2 regions of the Brevibacillus sp. TJ4 genome follow, and region 1 is predicted to be linked to the other one. Evidence: a T-box and tRNA genes for the amino acid it is inferred to sense, from the RefSeq annotation. Region 1 holds a T-box; the other holds one or more tRNA genes.
The links. The T-box of region 1 lies ahead of tyrS (tyrosine--tRNA ligase). A T-box ahead of a tRNA ligase gene usually reads a tRNA of that ligase, here a tRNA-Tyr.

Region 1 (6,196 bases):
ATCGCATCGTGATGGCGCCGATGACCAATTTTTCCTCGAATCCGGATGACACCGTATCCAAGGCAGAGGTTCGCTATTACGCCCGCCGTTCCAAAGGTCCGGGCATGGTGATTACGGCCTGCACTTACGTCACCGCAGATGGCAAAGGCTTCCCCGGAGAATTTGCCGGCCATTCCGATGAAATCATCCCGAGCTTGCGCGAACTGGCTTCTGCGATCAAGGCAAAGGGAGCCAAAGCGATCCTGCAAATTTTCCACGGCGGCCGTGAATGTCCCCCTGAACTGGTGCCGGATGGCCGAATCGTCAGTGCCAGCGCCGTCGCCTCCGAACGTGCAGGGGCAAAAGTGCCCGAAGCTCTCAGCGAAGAAGAAGTGCGCCACATCATCCGCGCTTTTGGCGAGACGACGCGGCGCGCGATTGAAGCCGGCTATGACGGAGTCGAAATTCACGGAGCAAACGGATATTTGATTCAGCAGTTTTTCTCCCCTCACTCCAACCGCCGGGACGACCACTGGGGCGGCAGCCTGGAAAAGCGCATGAATTTCCCGCTGGCCATCGTCGATGAGGTCAAACGCGTCGTTGCCGAGCATGCGAAAGAGCCGTTTGTGATCGGCTACCGCTTCTCCCCCGAAGAGCCTACGACGCCCGGTATCGCCATGGAAGATACGCTGGCCTTGGTCGATGTGCTGGCAAACAAAGAGCTGGACTACCTGCACGTCTCGCTGCAAGACTTCTGGTCTGCTCCCCGCTCCAGGGCTGTCGACGCGGGGAAAAAACGCGTCGAGCTGCTGCTGGAGGCAATCGCCAATCGCGTGCCGCTGATCGGCGTCGGTTCGATCCATACCGCCGACGAAGCGCTGCGAGCGCTGCAAACTGGCGTTGCCTTCATCGCGCTCGGCCGGGAATTGATCATGGAGCCGGACTGGGTGGAAAAAGTCGAAAACGGGCAAGAAGATACGATCCGCACGGTTCTGCGCCGAGGGGATCAGGCTCTGCTCGAAGTTCCCGACCCGCTATGGCAAGCGATCCTGAATACGCCGGGCTGGTTCCCTGTCGCCGACTGATCGGCAACAGCCATCCCGCAAGCCAGATGCACATACTGGAAAGCGATCACTCCCCTTTTCCAGACAAAAACGGGTGCCCTGCGAGCTGTACATGCAACTCGCGGGAGCACCCGTTTTTTTACAGGTTGATCTTGGCGAACTTTCTCTTCCCTACCTGGACGACCATTCCGGCAGTCAGCTTCACCGACTGGTTGATGTCGTCCACCTTTTCCTCGTTTACTTTTACGGCCCCCTGCTGGACCATGCGGCGCGCTTCCCCTTTGGATGCAGCCAGTCCGAGGTCAAATGCGAGGTTGACGATATTGGCTTCGCCGTTCTCGTAAGCGGACAGGTCGACCGTCACTTCCGGGATGTCGGTCGGCAGGGCGCGCTGCTGGAAGACGGTCTTGAAGTAGTTTTCCGCCTCTTCTGCCGCTTCCGCACCGTGATACATGCGGACGAAGGTTTTCGCCAGGCGCATTTTCGCGTCGCGCGGATGGACACTGCCGTCAGCCAGACCGGCACGCAGCGCTTCCAGCTCTTCCAGACTGAGATCGGTAGCCAGTTCGTAGTAGCGCATCATCAGCTCGTCGGGCACGGACATCGCCTTGCCGTAAATCTCGTTTGGCTCTTCGTTTACGCCGATGTAGTTGCCCAGGCTTTTGGACATTTTTTGCACGCCATCCAAGCCCTCCAGCAGCGGCATGGTGATGATCACCTGCTGCTCCTGCCCGTATTCCTTTTGCAAATTGCGTCCCATCAGCAGGTTGAACTTCTGGTCGGTACCGCCCAGCTCCACGTCGCTTTCCAGCGCCACGGAATCATAGCCCTGCATCAGCGGGTAGAAAAACTCGTGGACGGAAATCGGCAAGCCGCTGTTGAAGCGTTTTTCAAAATCGTCTCGCTCCATCATCCGGGCGACCGTCGTCTTGGCAGCCAATCCTACCACGTCGGCAAACGTCATCGGAGCGAGCCACGTAGAGTTGTAATGCACCGTCACGCGGCTGGAATCAAGCACTTTGCCGAATTGCTCCACGTAGCTTTGCGCATTATGCTTCACCTGCTCCTCCGTCAACTGTTTGCGCGTCTCGGATTTGCCGGTAGGATCGCCGATGCGTCCGGTAAAATCACCGATCAAAAGCTGGATCTCGTGGCCCAGCTCCTGGAACTGGCGCATCTTTTGCAAGACTACAGTATGACCGACGTGGATGTCCGGGGCGGACGGGTCCAGTCCGAGCTTTACCTTGAGCGGCTTTCCGGTCACCACGAACCGTTCCAGCTTGCGGCGCAAATCCTCTTCGGGGATGATCTCCATCGCTCCCCGGCGAAGAATCGCCAACTGCCGCTCCACCTCCTGCTTCTGCGCTTCCGTCAGCACCAGCTTGTCTGTCGCTTGTTCACTCATGCCTTGAAAATCTCCTTTCTTTTGACAAAAAAATACGCCCTTTTCAAAAAGGGACGAGTTATTACCCGCGGTACCACCCTAATTGAAAAGAAGCGTTTGTTCTTTTCCTCTCAGATACAGGGTAACGGCCTGTTCCGTCCGGCATATATTGCCAGAAGGCTCCCGACTTGTACTTCACGCCGTGCGACGGGCTGGTTTGCACCTACCACCAGCTCTCTGCCTGTCCCTCGATCACGCGCTACTCTAGCCGTTCAACGCCTGCTTCCTTATTCTTGCAAACATATAGCGTTATTCTTACATAACGAAACCGTGATGTCAACTTCGCACCTTCTATCCTCCGGGTTCCTCCTATGGTATAATCAGGCTGAATGTTAGGGGGGAGTAGAGTCATGTCGAACAACCGCACACCTTCCTCTGAATCAAAGAAGAAGCAAAAGCGCCGTCGGGGCCGCAACCGATTGTTTTGGGGCATGCTCCAATTGATCGTATTGCTGGGACTTATGGCTGCTGCAGGTGCCGGAGGAATTTTGACAGGTTATGTGGCCGCACTCGTAAAAGACGAACCTGTACGCTCCAAAGAAGAATTCGAGCAGAAAATCTTTACAAACTATTTGACCGGGTTTGCCTATTACAACGATGGCTCACTGATCGGTCAACTACGCGCAGAAGAAGGCGACAGGCGTTTGGTGAAAAAGGCAGATGTTTCTCCCTATATGATCAACGCAATCATCGCAACGGAAGACAGAAACTTTTTATACCACAACGGAATTGCTCTTCAATCCACGTTGCGCGCTGCATTCCAGGAGTTGACCAACCAACCTGTCGTAACAGGCGGGAGTACGATCACGCAGCAATTGGTGAAAAATACGATCCTCACGCACGAGGTCAGTCATGCCCGGAAAGCACGGGAAATCTTTCACGCGCTGCGCATTGAGCGAATGTTCTCCAAAGACGAGATTTTGGAAGCGTACATGAACGAAATCTACTTTGGTAAAAATGCCAATGGCTCCAACGTGTACGGTGTCCAAGCTGCCTCCAAGGGGATATTTGGCAAAGAGGTCAAGGAATTGAATCTGAGCGAGGCGTCGTACCTCGCGGGTATGATCCAAAACCCCGGGGCCTACACACCGTTTACATCGGAAGGGTACGAACGCGGCAAAGAGCGCCAGAAAATGGTGCTCGACCGGATGATGGAAAATGGCTACATCACGCAGCAACAGTACGACGAAGCCTTGGGAGCCGATTTGACGGCAAACTTGGCCAAGCCGACGCAACAGGCGTACCGCGAAGTTCCGTTTCTGATGATGGAAATTGAGGAGCGTGCTGCGCGTACACTGGTTAACGCGGAACTGAAAGAAAAAGGCAGAGACAGATCCGAACTCGGCAACAATGAATACCGGCTGCTGGTCGAGGAAAAGCGTCGCGACATTTTGCGAAATGGCTACAAGGTGTACACCACGTTTGATCCGAATGTGCAAGGAATTATGAATCAAATCGCTTCTGATCCGGACAATTTCGGAAAAAACCGCACCTATACGATCACGCGTGCCAACGGCAAAAAGGAAACGATCGAAGACGCATTGGAAGAAGTCGGCGCAATGATGATCCACAACCAGACTGGCGCCATCCTGGGAATGATCGGCGGACGCGATTTTACCGTCGAACAGACCAACCACGCTACCGCACCGCGTCAGCCTGGTTCCGCGATGAAACCGCTGGCGGCGTACGCACCGGCTTTTGAACTGGGACTGCTGCAACCAGCTTCTCCGCTGGATGACTCCCCGATCCTGCTCGCTGACGGGCAAAAAGGAGTCCATCTGCCGAAAAACTGGAACAACCAGTGGCAAGGAATGATGAGTGCGCGCGAGGCGCTGCGCATGTCGTGGAATATTCCGGCGATCAAGGCGTATCTGAAAGTAGGGATTCCGACCGCGCTGGAATACGTGAAAAAAATGGGGATCACGACGTTGGTCGACGCGGACAATTACGCGCAAACGGGTGTTATCGGCGGTCTTACATACGGGACTACTGTAGAGGAAATGACCAACGCATACGCCACCTTTGCCAACAACGGCACGTTCGTCGACGCCTATCTGATCGACCGTATCGAAGACAGCAAGGGCCATGTGATCTACCGCCACCAATCGCAGCCGGTACAAGTGTACAGCGAACAGACCGCTTACCTGATCACGGACATGATGCGTACGGTAGTCAATTCCGGTACTGGTACGCATATCCGCCGATTCGTACCGCGCAAGGTGGACGTGGCCGGGAAGACCGGTACGACCAACAGCGAGCACGACCTGTGGTTTGTCGGATACACGCCGGAAGTATCGCTCGGCGTCTGGGTCGGCTTTGACCAGCCGTATCCGATTCCGACTGCGGACAAAAACGTCCCGATGACTGTCTGGGGCAAAATTATAAATGAAATGATCGAGAAGCACCCGCAAATATCCCCTGCCGACGCCAGCTTTAAACGGCCAGACGGGATTGTCACGGCGACGGTGGACTCGAAGTCGGGACTGCTGCCCAGCGAGCTGTCCAAGGAAGCCGGGCACGTCATCACCGACATTTTCAACCGCCGCTTCGTCCCGACGAAAGTGGACGACAGCCACCAGAAAGCCCGGATTGTCACAATCGAGGGAGAGCGCTACCTGGCCAAGGAAGGAACGCCGGACGACTTCGTTACGGAGGGCATCTTCTACCGCTCGCCTGATCCGCTCCCGAGCAAGGCTGAGATTCAAAAGGCGAACAACAAGGTTGCCGTGCGTCCGCCGGATTGGGAACAGCGGCTACCCGACGAAGAAGATCCGCGTACGGAAGTGCCAGGTGCACCTTCCTCGCCGAGTTCGCTTACGGCGACCCGTGGCGAGGGCGGCATCGCGCTGACCTGGCAATCGGCGAAGGAAGCCGATTTGCTCGGCTACCGCATCTATCGTGCAGATACGCTAAACGGCTTTAGCCGGATCGGGACTGTGAAAGATTCCGGTGTACTGACCTTCACGGACGCCAATCCGCCACAAGGCGATACGGCGTACTACGTAACCGCGGTCGATATTACCGGACTTGAGTCACAGCCATCGCCAATCGCTTCAGTCGGTTCGAGCACGACATGGGAAATACCGGTGACTCCGCCAGGCGGAACTCCTGGAGATGGCAGCCCATCGTTGCCGAACACCGGAGGCGGCGACTGGATGAACCCAGGCGACAATCAACCGGGACAAAATACAGGCACGACTGCGACACCTCCTTCAGCTCCACAGTCGCTCTCGATCACTGCACAAGGAAGCGGCTGGGCACTGAAATGGCAGGCCAATCCCGCAGCAGATCAGGTGATTGCCTACAACATTTACTTTAGCCCGGACGGCAACAGCGGGTTCCTGCTGATCGATACGATTTCCGGCACTGGCTACATCCACGTCGAAGGATTGCCAAACGCCAGCTATACGGTCACAGCAGTCAACAGCTACGGTGAATCGCCGTTTTCCAACGTCGTTCGAGCCCAACCGTAATCAATAGCAAACGAAAAAAAGAGATGGAGCACGTGCCATCTCTCTTTTTCTACCAACAGGGAGGTGAATCTCTCCAGATGGAGCATATCAAGCGGTTTTACTCGCAAACCATGGTGGTCAACGGGAGAAATGTGACGGTCGAAGGGCCCATTTCAGGAGCGACCCTGGCATCGTACCGGTTTGACGAGGGACTCAAGGCATTTCGCATTCCCGAGATGCAACATCAGGCCCTGATT
Region 2 (6,196 bases), 1.4 Mb from region 1:
CGGAGCACGATCAATGTGTGACGGCGTGCCTTTTGTAGAATGAACCGGCGAGTTACGGTAGCGTGCGAGGTTAAGTCGAAGAGACGGAGCCGCAGCGAAAGCGAGTCTGAATAGGGCGAGAGTACGTTGCCGTAGACCCGAAACCGTGTGATCTAGCCATGTCCAGGGTGAAGGTAGGGTAACACCTACTGGAGGCCCGAACCCACGCACGTTGAAAAGTGCGGGGATGAGGTGTGGCTAGCGGTGAAATTCCAATCGAACTCGGAGATAGCTGGTTCTCCCCGAAATAGCTTTAGGGCTAGCCTCGGAATGAAGAGTCTTGGAGGTAGAGCACTGATTGGGCTAGGGGCCCTCATCGGGTTACCGAACTCAGTCAAACTCCGAATGCCAATGACTTATGTCCGGGAGTCAGACGGTGAGTGCTAAGATCCATCGTCAAAAGGGAAACAGCCCAGACCATCAGCTAAGGTCCCCAAGTATACGTTAAGTGGGAAACGATGTGGAGTTGCCCAGACAACCAGGATGTTGGCTTAGAAGCAGCCACCATTTAAAGAGTGCGTAATAGCTCACTGGTCGAGTGACTCTGCGCGGAAAATGTAACGGGGCTAAACGTATCACCGAAGCTATGGCAGTCCTTACGGACTGGGTAGGGGAGCGTTCCAAGCAGCGGTGAAGCCGTACCGGAAGGAGCGGTGGAGCGCTTGGAAGTGAGAATGCCGGTGTAAGTAGCGAAAAGACAAGTGAGAATCTTGTCCACCGAAAGCCTAAGGTTTCCTGGGGAAGGCTCGTCCTCCCAGGGTTAGTCGGGACCTAAGCTGAGGCCGAAAGGCGTAGGCGATGGACAACAGGTTGATATTCCTGTACCACCTCTGTACCGTTTGAGCAATGGCGTGACGCAGGAGGATAGGGTGAGCGGCCTACTGGATGGCCGTCCAAGCAGCAAGTGTGGTGTGTAGGCAAATCCGCACACTGTCAAGCACAAGCTGTGATGGCGAGGGAAATTCAAGTACCGAAGTCCCTGATTTCACACTGCCAAGAAAAGCGTCTAGCGAGGAACAAGGTGCCCGTACCGCAAACCGACACAGGTAGGCGAGGAGAGAATCCTAAGGTGCGCGGGATAACTCTTGCTAAGGAACTCGGCAAAATGGCCCCGTAACTTCGGGAGAAGGGGCGCCCCGGTAGGGTGAGGGTCCCCGCCCGACGCGAGCGTAAGCTGGTGTCGGGCGGGCTGAGCCCGAGGGGGCCGCAGTGAAAAGGCCCAAGCGACTGTTTAGCAAAAACACAGGTCTCTGCGAAGCCGCAAGGCGAAGTATAGGGGCTGACGCCTGCCCGGTGCTGGAAGGTTAAGGGGATGGGTTAGCGCAAGCGAAGCTTTGAACCGAAGCCCCAGTAAACGGCGGCCGTAACTATAACGGTCCTAAGGTAGCGAAATTCCTTGTCGGGTAAGTTCCGACCCGCACGAAAGGCGTAACGACTTGGGCGCTGTCTCGGCAAGAGACCCGGTGAAATCATAATACCTGTGAAGATGCAGGTTACCCGCGACAAGACGGAAAGACCCCATGGAGCTTTACTGTAGCCTGGTATTGGAACTTTGTGCATCATGTACAGGATAGGTGGGAAGCTTTGAAGCAGGGGCGCCAGCCTCTGTGGAGCTGTCGGTGGGATACCACCCTTGATGTACGGAGTTTCTAACTCGTCGCCCTGATCGGGCGAGAGGACCATGCCAGGTGGGCAGTTTGACTGGGGCGGTCGCCTCCCAAAAGGTAACGGAGGCGCCCAAAGGTTCCCTCAGAATGGTCGGAAATCATTCGTAGAGTGTAAAGGCAGAAGGGAGCTTGACTGCGAGACCTACAAGTCGAGCAGGGACGAAAGTCGGGCTTAGTGATCCGGTGGTTCCGCATGGAAGGGCCATCGCTCAACGGATAAAAGCTACCCTGGGGATAACAGGCTTATCTCCCCCAAGAGTCCACATCGACGGGGAGGTTTGGCACCTCGATGTCGGCTCATCGCATCCTGGGGCTGAAGTAGGTCCCAAGGGTTGGGCTGTTCGCCCATTAAAGCGGTACGCGAGCTGGGTTCAGAACGTCGTGAGACAGTTCGGTCCCTATCTGTCGCGGGCGCAGGAAGTTTGAGGAGAGCTGTCCTTAGTACGAGAGGACCGGGATGGACGCACCGCTGGTGCACCAGTTGTCACGCCAGTGGCACAGCTGGGTAGCTATGTGCGGAAGGGATAAGCGCTGAAAGCATCTAAGCGTGAAGCCCCCTCCAAGATGAGACTTCCCACAGCGCAAGCTGGTAAGACCCCTCAAAGACGATGAGGTTGATAGGTTCGGTGTGGAAGCGCGGCAACGCGTGGAGCTGACGAATACTAATCGGTCGAGGACTTATCCACACACAATCCACAGCAAACATGCAGATCCAGTTTTGAAGGAATAATCCTTCCTTGTTCCTCGGTAGCTCAGTTGGTAGAGCAATCGGCTGTTAACCGATCGGTCGGCGGTTCGAGTCCGTCCCGAGGAGCCACGCTCCTGTAGCTCAGTCGGTAGAGCGTTTCCATGGTAAGGAAGAGGTCGCAGGTTCGATTCCTGTCGGGAGCACCATTTTACTTCATATAAAGAAACAAATGGCCCGTTGGTGAAGCGGTTTAACACAGCAGCCTTTCACGCTGTCATACAGGGGTTCGAATCCCCTACGGGTCACCATAAAATCCCCCACAAAGTGAAGTGGATGCATTGTAGCAACACCGAGTACTTTGCGGGGGCCCCAACAACATTTTGGGGTATCTGGAGGCTTAGCTCAGCTGGGAGAGCATCTGCCTTACAAGCAGAGGGTCGGCGGTTCGATCCCGTCAGCCTCCACCATGCTATTATGTAGTAGCTATCGGTTACGGGATCTCCCGTTCCGGTTCACCCTTGAAGAAAATCAAAGGAGTATTGCTCGGATACTTCAGATCTTGCTTACATGTGAAGGGGTTTCGACGTAGTATCGCAAGTGGAAGCGATCCCGTCAGCCTCCACCATTTTCATATCATATGGGGAGATAGCGAAGTGGCTAAACGCGGCAGACTGTAAATCTGCTCCCTCTGGGTTCGGCGGTTCGAATCCGTCTCTCCCCACCAGTTTCTTATCGACGGAGGTTATTGGGGTATAGCCAAGCGGTAAGGCAACGGACTTTGACTCCGTCATTCCTAGGTTCGAATCCTAGTACCCCAGCCATTTTTTACGAGCCATTAGCTCAGTTGGTAGAGCATCTGACTTTTAATCAGAGGGTCGAAGGTTCGAGTCCTTCATGGCTCACCAGTTTTTTCTCACATATGTGCCCTTAGCTCAGCTGGATAGAGCGTTTGACTACGAATCAAAAGGTCGGGAGTTCGAATCTCTCAGGGCACGCTTTTATTCTCCATCTAACAAGGAATCTATATCGGGAAGTAGCTCAGCTTGGTAGAGTACTTGGCTTGGGACCAAGGGGTCGCAGGTTCGAATCCTGTCTTCCCGACCATCTTTTTCTCCTGCAGGCAGCATATGCGGGTGCTTTTTTGTCACTATCATCTTGCGGGTGTAGTTCAATGGTAGAACCCCAGCCTTCCAAGCTGGTCGCGTGGGTTCGATTCCCATCACCCGCTCCATGAACAAGCAAAGAACGGGTAATCACAAATGTGGTTGCCTGTTTTTTTATGCAGTTTTTTGTGAAGTTGAGTCATTTCCTGGCAGGAGGCTACAATATAGAGAGAATTTGAACTGTAGCTGGTGGAAGGGGACACAACGATGAACAAAAAGATCAGTATCGTGGGCGTACCGATGGATTTGGGGGCAGACAGGCGGGGAGTCGACATGGGTCCCAGCGCAATCCGGTACGCGGGAGTAGTGGACCGTTTGGAAAAGATGGGCTTTGACATTGACGATAAAGGGGATATTTTCGTTTCCCGGCCGCATCTATACGTGGAGACGGAAAACCATAAGTATTTGCACGAAGTCGTCGAGGCGAATACGAAGCTGGCGCAAGCAGTCAGCGAGATTATGCAGGAAGGCCGCTTTCCGCTCGTCCTGGGCGGCGATCACAGCATCGCGCTGGGAACGATCGGAGGAGTAGCCAAGCATGTGAACAATCTCGGTGTCATCTGGTTTGACGCACATGGTGATTTGAATACAGGAGAGACATCTCCGTCCGGAAACATTCACGGCATGCCGCTTGCAGCCAGTCTCGGCTACGGCCACGAAAAGCTGGTCTCGCTCGCCGGCTTCTCACCGAAGATCAAGCCGGAGCACGTCGTCATTATCGGCGCTCGCTCATTGGATGAGGGAGAGCGTGAGCTGATCAAGCGAATCGGCATCAAAGTATTTACGATGCACGAAATTGACAAGCTGGGCATGGCGCGCGTCATGGACGAAGCGATTGCCCATGTATCCAAAGGGACAGGCGGGGTGCACTTGAGCCTGGACTTAGACGGCCTCGATCCCCATGATGCTCCGGGTGTGGGCACCCCGGTGATTGGCGGCGTCTCCTACCGTGAAGGACATCTCGCTATGGAGATGCTGGCGGATGCCGATATTCTGTGTTCCACCGAGTTTGTCGAAGTAAATCCGATCCTCGACCAGCAAAACCACACTGCCCGCGTTGCAGTCGCCTTGATGAGTTCCGCATTTGGCGATAAACTACTGTAAGTAGACACAAGCAAACAAGAGTAAGGAGAGGGCCCAGGCACCCTCTCCTTTTTTACAAGGAAACACCGGAAGGAAGCTCCCGCCGTTACGGCGTATGACCTCGCATCTTGCGCTTCACGTATCGCCCGCACTGTCAAAATCTTTTCATTACCTTTTCTTTACATCAGGAAAAGATAGATGTACAGTCAAGTATGGAGATACAGTTTATTCAACAGTCGGTCCAGTTTAGCACTTAACTCTACCAGCTCCGGAGTAATCGCTGTCTGTTCCTTGTATCGATCATTAAGCTCTTGGCGCAACTGTTCGATTTGGAGGAGAACATCATTTTTGTTCATGGTCCCACTCTCCTTTACATACGTGAAATGAAGGGTTGCCACTACTACTATATAGGGAAAGAAGCAGGATTTATTCCTCTAATTCCCTTTAAATTCCGTACACAAACATGCCCAAAGACGAAACCATATGCTGTATCATCCGTATAAGGAGTATGGCATTGCGGGGAGGATCGCATGGATTTTGTAGAAAAACGGTTGGTTCAGCGAGCGAAGCGTGGAGAGCGCGATGCCTTTGCTGAGCTGATTGAGATATATAAAGACAAAATTTTTCAGCTCGCGTATCGGATGGTGGGAAACCGTCAGGACGCAGAAGATATTGCGCAGGAGACCTTTTTGCGTGTATATGCCAATTTGCATTCGTATGATGAAAACTATAAATTCTCCACGTGGATTTACCGTATTGCAACCAATCTGTGCATCGACCGCGGCCGAAAGAAACGGCCCGATTTTCACCTGGATGCGGAAATCGAGACGGGAGACGGACTCGATTGGTACTCGCGTCTTTCTTCCCAGGACAAAACGCCTGAGGAGAAGGTCGTGACACAAGAATTGCAGGAAACGGTACAGGATGCCCTGTCCCAGTTGCAACCCAAATATCGTTCCATAATGATTTTGCGCTACATCGAGGATTTGTCATTGCAGGAAATCAGTGAGATCGTGAAGTTGCCTGTGACCACGATCAAAACGCGCATTCATCGCGGGCGGGAAGCTCTGCGCAGTAAGTTGCGATTGATGTAGAAAGGAGTATATACGATGGAATGCCGAGAAATGGTTGTCCTCATCCACGAATGGCTGGATGGTGAGACTGACGAGCTAAGCAATCAACGCTTGCAAAACCATCTGAAAACCTGCGAAACGTGCCGCCAACACCTCCATGAGCTGCAGCGGGTAGTCGCATTTGTGCAAAGCGCTTCGCACATCCATGTCTCGTCTGATTTTACAGCTCGCGTACTGGCGAAATTGCCTGCTCCTTCAAAGAAAACCTTGTTTTCGTCCTGGCTGCGGAACCATCCGTTTTTGACCGCGGCTGCTGTCTTCCTCGTCTTGATGGCAGGAAGCGTAAGCGCCAATTGGTATGACCGTAACGACACGCTACAGGTATCTTCCTCCGAACTAGACAAGTTGAAAATAGACCGTGAGCGCAATGTCGTGGTCGTGCCGGCCGGTACGCAAATCGACGGGGATCTGGTCGTTCGCAAT

Region 2: it has a tRNA-Tyr gene. The T-box ahead of tyrS (tyrosine--tRNA ligase) is inferred to sense a tRNA for this amino acid. The anticodon was not compared.

Annotation. Positions count from the first base shown of each region.
Region 1 covers NZ_CP185865.1:1,175,987-1,182,182, reverse strand. The annotation lists gene ACAF76_RS05485 (NADH-dependent flavin oxidoreductase) at 1-1,064, shown strand, start outside; gene tyrS (tyrosine--tRNA ligase) at 1,183-2,448, opposite strand; T-box leader at 2,495-2,712, opposite strand; gene ACAF76_RS05475 (transglycosylase domain-containing protein) at 2,838-5,960, shown strand; gene ACAF76_RS05470 (N-acetyltransferase) at 6,038-6,196, shown strand, end outside.
Region 2 covers NZ_CP185865.1:4,100,879-4,107,074, reverse strand. The annotation lists rRNA gene ACAF76_RS20135 (23S ribosomal RNA) at 1-2,392, shown strand, start outside; tRNA gene ACAF76_RS20130 (tRNA-Asn) at 2,448-2,523, shown strand; tRNA gene ACAF76_RS20125 (tRNA-Thr) at 2,525-2,600, shown strand; tRNA gene ACAF76_RS20120 (tRNA-Glu) at 2,626-2,702, shown strand; tRNA gene ACAF76_RS20115 (tRNA-Val) at 2,786-2,861, shown strand; tRNA gene ACAF76_RS20110 (tRNA-Tyr) at 3,034-3,118, shown strand; tRNA gene ACAF76_RS20105 (tRNA-Gln) at 3,141-3,215, shown strand; tRNA gene ACAF76_RS20100 (tRNA-Lys) at 3,224-3,299, shown strand; tRNA gene ACAF76_RS20095 (tRNA-Arg) at 3,316-3,389, shown strand; tRNA gene ACAF76_RS20090 (tRNA-Pro) at 3,422-3,498, shown strand; tRNA gene ACAF76_RS20085 (tRNA-Gly) at 3,552-3,625, shown strand; gene rocF (arginase) at 3,765-4,661, shown strand; gene ACAF76_RS20075 (Spo0E family sporulation regulatory protein-aspartic acid phosphatase) at 4,847-4,996, opposite strand; gene sigW (RNA polymerase sigma factor SigW) at 5,171-5,734, shown strand; gene ACAF76_RS20065 (zf-HC2 domain-containing protein) at 5,750-6,196, shown strand, end outside.